Regions from separate parts of the Neobacillus sp. SRL179 genome, predicted to be linked through region 2. Evidence: a T-box and tRNA genes for the amino acid it is inferred to sense, from the RefSeq annotation. Region 2 holds a T-box; the other holds one or more tRNA genes.

Region 1 (3,414 bases), 2.1 Mb from region 2:
CGTAGATGTCACTCTACCTATGATAATCAGGAATGGCTAGAAGAGGCAGCCAAGCAAGAAATGTGGTTGAATCCAGAGGATGCTGAAAAACGAGGAATTAAGGATGGTGACCGTGTTCAGGTTTTTAATGACCGGGGTTCATTAGTTATTGATGTAAGGGTGACATCTCGTATCACTCCAGGAATTGCTGGAATACCTCAAGGTGCGTGGTATACGCCTGATAAAAATGGGCTTGACCAGCGTGGTGCAGTTAACGTGCTAACATCACAACGACCTACAGCACTTGCAAAGGCAAACCCGCAACTAACAAACCTTGTTGAAGTAAAAAAAGCGTAGGGAGTGAGATCGTTGGCACAATTAGGATTTTATATTAATCAAAGTCTCTGTACAGGCTGTAAGGCTTGTACAGTAGCGTGTAAGGATAAAAATAATCTTAATGTTGGTATCAATTTTCGCAGGGTGTACTCCTTTGAGGAAGGAAACTTTATCCAACAGCCGAATGGTGGGATTATTCAAAACATTAAATCATTTTATTTTTCCATTGCTTGTAATCATTGTAACCAACCCGCCTGTATTCCAAGTTGCCCCGTTGGAGCAATAGAGAAAAATAAAAAAAATGGTGTGGTAACAATTGATCAAGAGGTTTGCGTGGGAAGTCAATTGTGTGTCAAGGCATGTCCTTACGGAGCACCACAATATAATGCCAAAGTATTTAAATCAAATAAATGTGATTTCTGTATCGACTTACAAGAAAAAGGGGAAGAACCTGTTTGCGTGTCCACTTGCCCAATGCGGGCAATTGAATTTGGTCCAGTTGAAGAACTTCGTAAGAAATATGGTAGTGTCAGTCAAATTAAAGGCATGCCAAGTAATACGATTACACATCCCAACATTGTGATAACACCGCATAAGGATGCGAAATTATCGAGCAGCTAACCTAATTTGTAGGTGATTATATGTCTATATTGATGAATTGGCTTGAAAGTTTGCATGTGGATGCAAAAATAACGAACACCTGCTCAAGAAAGAAACACTTACGGTCGACTTGTACAGCTTGTTTAGAGGTGTGTAAAGATGAAGCCATTTCCATTACAAATAATTCGATTGAACTTAACTTAGAACGATGCACTTCCTGTGGTGAATGTATGATTGTCTGCCCACTTTCAGCAATTGCTGGGATTGCTGGTACAAGAGAGTTTGATAAAAGCAGCTTAATTTTTAATGATCATTACACACCTTCCGTTAAGGAATTACTGATTTATAAATCAAGAGGGTTAACCTCGATTATAATGGGGTCTGGAGATTTCAATCAAAGTTGGGAAATGGTCCTTAAAGAAACGAATCAAACCTTACAACTACTTGATCAACAGCCCATTGAATTCGTTCGTATAAGGAATCAAGAGGGAATTTCGAGGAGAGTGTTTTTTGCTTCACTGCAAAAAGAGGGAAAGCAGTTAGTGAAAAACATGGCACCAGCAATCTGGAAACAGGTTGAAAATGAATGGAATTTAGCATCCTACTACCCTGATTATCAATTTCATCAAGTTGAAATTAATCATGAAAAATGTACTTTGTGTCAAATGTGTCAAACCTTCTGTTCACAAAACGTCATAACGAAAAAGGAAGGCTTTTTACTAGTGGAAAATGAAAAGTGCGTAAATTGTTCGGATTGTACAGACATTTGTACAGAGCATGCTATCCAAATTAAACATGGAATCCAAAGGAAAAAACATTCCAAGCATCATTATTATACAAAAAAATGCCAGGAGTGCGGACAACTGTTTAACACTTTTCAACCAGAAAAAATAAAGTGCAGTGTATGTAACAATAGGGATCCCAATTGGTTAAGTCCCTATGATTAAAGAAAAGAATCTTTCAGAAGGGATTAAAAATCCACTGAAAGATTCTTTTAATTTAAGAAGAAAAAATAAAAAACACTATTCAGAGTGTTTTGGAAGAAAAATATGTATGGAGGAGAAGATGAGATTCGAACTCACGCAACGGTTACCCGTCCTAACGCATTTCGAGTGCGCCCCCTTATAACCACTTGGGTACTTCTCCATAATGGAGCGGGTGAGGGGAATCGAACCCCCGCCGTCAGCTTGGGAAGCTGAAATTCTACCATTAAACCACACCCGCGTAGCTGAATCAGAACACTATATATTATAGCATAATAATTCCATTGTGGGTATATAAAATTAATAAAATGAATAAAAGTGTTGAGGATTGATCCTCAACACTTTTATTATGCCTCTGCTTTTGGTTTTATTGCAATCATCGCTACTATTGCAGCAATGACACTGAGACCGCTTAGTGAAATAAAAATCCAATGACTGGCATATTTCATTAATACGGCAATAAGGGGTGGACCTAGTGCAACTCCAATAAACCTCATAGAACTGTAAATGGATGATATCGTTCCGCGTTCTTTTTTCTCAATTCCTTCCGTAATTAACGCATCTAAACATGGCAGGCTTAAGCCAATCCCCACACCGGTAATTAGGAACATGGTAAGCATGTACCAAAGTTTAATGGAGAACCATAGTGCCCCAATAGAAATTGCTGTTGCAATAATACTGATTAAGGTAATCCATTTCATTAAAACTTTGTTTTTCTTAATAATTTTTCCGCTAATAAAGGAGGATAAGCAAAGTGCCCCAAGTGGTAATGCTAAAAAGAAGCCCTTTTTGACATCTTTTATCCCATATTCCTTTTCAAAAATTTCTGAGAGGTAAAATAAAATTCCAAATAATACAAGCATGAGAATACCGCCAATAAAAAAGATGGCATAGAGCCAACGTCCCTTTTCAGTAAAAGTCTTTTTAACATTTGTAAAAAATTGTTTGAAGGGTATTGGTTTTTCCTGAGTTTTTGGACACTTGACAAGAAAAATCATTAAAAGAACGGAAAGAGCACAAAAAACTGGAAATGAAAAAAAAGGTAAAAACCAGAAAAAACCAGCTAAAAAAGAGCCTAATATGGGACTTAGAACTTTTCCAAACGTATTAGACGTTTCAATAAGTCCTAAGCAACTACTAACATCATCCTCGCTTTTAAACATGTCCCCCACTAAGGGCAGGACAATCGGCATTGCACCGGCAGCACCAACACCTTGAAGTGCGCGGCCTAGTAATATGAGCCAGTAGGCATCATTTAGCTTCCAAGCAGCCCATCCTGAAATAAATCCGCCAACACCTGCAATGATGAGACTTGGAATAATGACTTTTTTTCTACCGATGTGGTCGGAAATATAGCCTGCCACTGGTATTAAAAAGATGGCAACGATTGAATAAACAGTGATAATCATGCTTGTTTGGAAGGAGGAGATTGATAATTCTTTCTCCATTGATGGTAACACAGGAATCAACATTGAATTTCCTAAAGTCATGACTAAAGGAATCGAAGACAGCGAGA
Region 2 (3,414 bases):
CTCAGGATCGTATGCAGGAAAGAGGCTGGTAAGCTATGATTAAAATCGGCGTACTCGCTTTGCAAGGAGCCGTCCGTGAACATATTCAGTCGTTAGAAGCATGTGGTGTAGAGGCAGTCGCTGTTAAACATAAAGAAGAATTAGAGGATATAGATGGCCTTATTCTTCCTGGCGGCGAGAGCACCGCAATGCGCCGCCTAATTGATAAATATGACTTCATGGATTCGCTAAAGGCCTTTGCCACAGAAGGAAAACCAATGTTCGGAACTTGTGCAGGATTGATTCTTTTAGCAAAGGAGCTAGTGGGCTATAAGGAGTCACATATTGGTGTGATGGACATTAAAGTGGAACGCAACTCGTTTGGACGCCAAGTGGATAGCTTTGAGGCCGACCTCACGATTAAAGATGTAGCTGATAGCTTCCCAGCGGTGTTTATTCGGGCGCCGCACATCGTCGAGGCAGGAGAGAATGTTGAAATCTTGTCCAAGCATAATGACCGCATCGTCGCCGCACGGGAAGGTCAATTTCTAGGCTGTTCTTTTCATCCTGAATTGACCGAAGACCATCGCATTACGGCGTACTTCGTTGAGATGGTTAAGGAAGCAAAGGCCAAACTTCTTGTTTAATTTTGTTGCAATTGGCTAATAATTATAGTAAATTAAAAAACAAATCATTCATAATGAAAAAGCAATGAGAGGAATTAGTAACAAGAACCTCACTCTTAAGAGAACCGGTGGTTGGTGTGAATCGGTGTGTGATGCTTGTGAATCCCTCCTCGAGTAAGGTATGGAACGCCTTAATGAAAGGTAAGTAAGTACTTTCGGTAAAAACCGTTACATTTTTTGAGGTGGACAGTCATGGACTGTCAACCAGGGTGGTATCGCGAGTAACTCTCGTCCCTGTTTTAGGGGCGGGAGTTTTTTATTTTTTTGGCTGTGTTAAAGATTAATGTTGATTTTTAAGCACGTTGATTGGAGAGGAAGGTGCGAAGACTCCTGCGGGAGTACGGGGCAGGGGAGACCCCGCAGGAGCGAAGCGACGAGGAGGCTCCCCGGCACGCCCGCGGAAAGCGAAGCGCCTGGAGCGGAAATCAACAAATAAGATTAACAGAGCCTTTTTTTAGCAGAAGCTCCCAATGGGATGCTTGCGCTATACAGTTTACAAAGGAATAGAGAAAAGGAGTGCAGGGTTATGTTAGATATTAAAGTGTTACGAGCTAATTTTACTGAAGTCAAAGAAAAGCTCCAGCATCGTGGTGAAGATTTATCAGCACTAGGACAGTTTGAGGACCTTGATCAGAAAAGGCGGGAATTAATCGTTGAATCGGAGAAGCTTAAGAGCAGACGAAATGAGGTTTCCCAACAAGTTGCGGTATTAAAACGTGAAAAGCAGGATGCTGATCATTTAATAAAAGAGATGCGTGAAGTGGGAGAGCAAATCAAAACACTTGATGACGAACTACGCGTGGTGGAAGAAAGTCTAGACCAACTGCTATTGAGCATTCCTAATATTCCCCATGACAGTGTACCTATTGGGGAAAGTGAAGACGACAATATAGAAATCAGAAAATGGGGTCAAGTTCGCGAGTTTGATTACGAGGCAAAGCCGCACTGGGATCTTGCGACTGACCTAGGCATTCTTGATTTTGAACGTGCCGGCAAAGTAACAGGCAGCCGCTTTGTGTTTTACAAGGGGCTTGGAGCACGTTTAGAGCGCGCCTTAATTAGTTTCATGCTAGACCTTCATGTCGAGGAGCATGGCTACACAGAAATCCTGCCTCCTTATTTAGTTAACCGCACGAGCATGACAGGGACTGGGCAATTGCCAAAGTTTGAAGAAGATGCTTTTCTAGTTGGAAATGAAGATTACTTCCTTATTCCTACAGCTGAGGTGCCAGTTACGAATTATCATCGTGATGAAATCTTAAGCGGCGAGGACCTTCCTATTCGCTTTGCGGCATACAGCGCATGTTTCCGTTCTGAAGCAGGCTCTGCCGGCCGTGATACGAGAGGGCTAATTCGCCAGCATCAATTCAATAAAGTGGAGCTTGTGAAGTTCGTAAAGCCTGAGGACTCTTATGAGGAGCTTGAAAAACTGACCCATGATGCGGAGCGCGTGTTACAAATTCTTGAGCTTCCATACCGTGTCCTGAGCATGTGTACAGGTGACCTTGGTTTTACCGCTGCGAAAAAGTATGATATTGAAGTGTGGCTCCCAAGCTATGGCACCTACCGCGAGATTTCTTCTTGCAGTAACTTTGAAGCATTCCAAGCAAGACGGGCTAATATTCGGTTCCGTCGTGATCCAAAGGCAAAGCCAGAACATGTTCATACCTTAAATGGATCAGGCCTTGCGATTGGCCGCACGGTCGCTGCTATTTTAGAAAACTACCAGCAGGAAGACGGCAGTGTCGTCATCCCAACCGCCTTACGGCCATATATGGGGAATAAAGAAGTAATAAAACCAATATAAAAATAAAGGCCCTGTTATTATTCATTGTTGATTTTCATGTAAGTATGAGAATTCATAGGCGGAGAATTTCCTGCTAATGTATTTAAAGGAAGTTTAAGTAGCAGATATAAACGGAGATATTCCGGTTAACTGCTTTAAAAAAGGAAAAATCCAAAGGTTTGAATAGAATAAACGGAAAAACTTCCTTTATTTTTAAGGAAATATGGGTATTTCCCAATTTAAACGGATTTTGCCGTTTATTTTTCAAACACAGTGAAATCAACAGGGCCAAAATAAAAAAATTCCCGAATGAAAAAATTTCTTTCGGGAATTTTAATAATATTAGTTGACTTGGTTTATAATATATGATAAATTATCAATTGTCGATACGGAGGAATACCCAAGTCTGGCTGAAGGGATCGGTCTTGAAAACCGACAGGCGGGTCATACCGCGCGGGGGTTCGAATCCCTCTTCCTCCTCCATAATACATTTACTATCGCGCATAAAATACTGGAGATAAAGGTTCGTTACACTGTTGTAACGAATTTTTTTTATACCTTTTTTTAAAAATAAAAAAACAGCACATACTGGTTTAACCAATATGTGCTGTTTCTATTTTTAAAATATGTTTTAATTTATCCTCAACTGCCTGACAAACCTCTATGGCATCCGTGTTACTTTTGACAACATCGGTAGTATCCATATCTATCACCAGCACTTCACTGGCTGAATATTGATTCAACACCCACTCATCGTAGCCCTTCCATACTTCAAAGTAGTACTCTTTCAGTTCAGGGTTGATTTCAAAGCTGCGTCCGCGTGCCATAATTCGGTCTATGACCGTATCAAATGATCCCTTTAAATAAACCATTAAATCGGGAGCCTTTTTTGGAAGTTCGTTTAACTCTTCCATCATATTGTCGACAAGATCTTCATAGATTTTAAATTCCAACTCAGAAATT

The links. A T-box is a leader RNA that pairs with one kind of tRNA and senses whether it is charged. The one in region 2 lies ahead of serS (serine--tRNA ligase), so its partner is inferred to be a tRNA-Ser.
Region 1: it encodes a tRNA-Ser, which carries the amino acid that the T-box ahead of serS (serine--tRNA ligase) is inferred to sense. The anticodon was not compared.

The regions. Positions count from the first base shown of each region.
Region 1 is NZ_OZ481792.1:3,017,320-3,020,733, reverse strand. Features, by position in the region: gene AC4E8C_RS14800 (DMSO/selenate family reductase complex A subunit) at 1-336, shown strand, start outside; gene AC4E8C_RS14795 (DMSO/selenate family reductase complex B subunit) at 349-936, shown strand; gene AC4E8C_RS14790 (4Fe-4S dicluster domain-containing protein) at 957-1,862, shown strand; tRNA gene AC4E8C_RS14785 (tRNA-Ser) at 1,970-2,061, opposite strand; tRNA gene AC4E8C_RS14780 (tRNA-Gly) at 2,066-2,139, opposite strand; gene bcbE (bacillibactin exporter BcbE) at 2,246-3,414, opposite strand, start outside.
Region 2 is NZ_OZ481792.1:20,332-23,745, forward strand. Features, by position in the region: gene pdxS (pyridoxal 5'-phosphate synthase lyase subunit PdxS) at 1-32, shown strand, start outside; gene pdxT (pyridoxal 5'-phosphate synthase glutaminase subunit PdxT) at 36-626, shown strand; T-box leader at 682-904, shown strand; gene serS (serine--tRNA ligase) at 1,192-2,472, shown strand; tRNA gene AC4E8C_RS00095 (tRNA-Ser) at 2,842-2,934, shown strand; gene AC4E8C_RS00100 (deoxynucleoside kinase) at 3,045-3,414, opposite strand, start outside.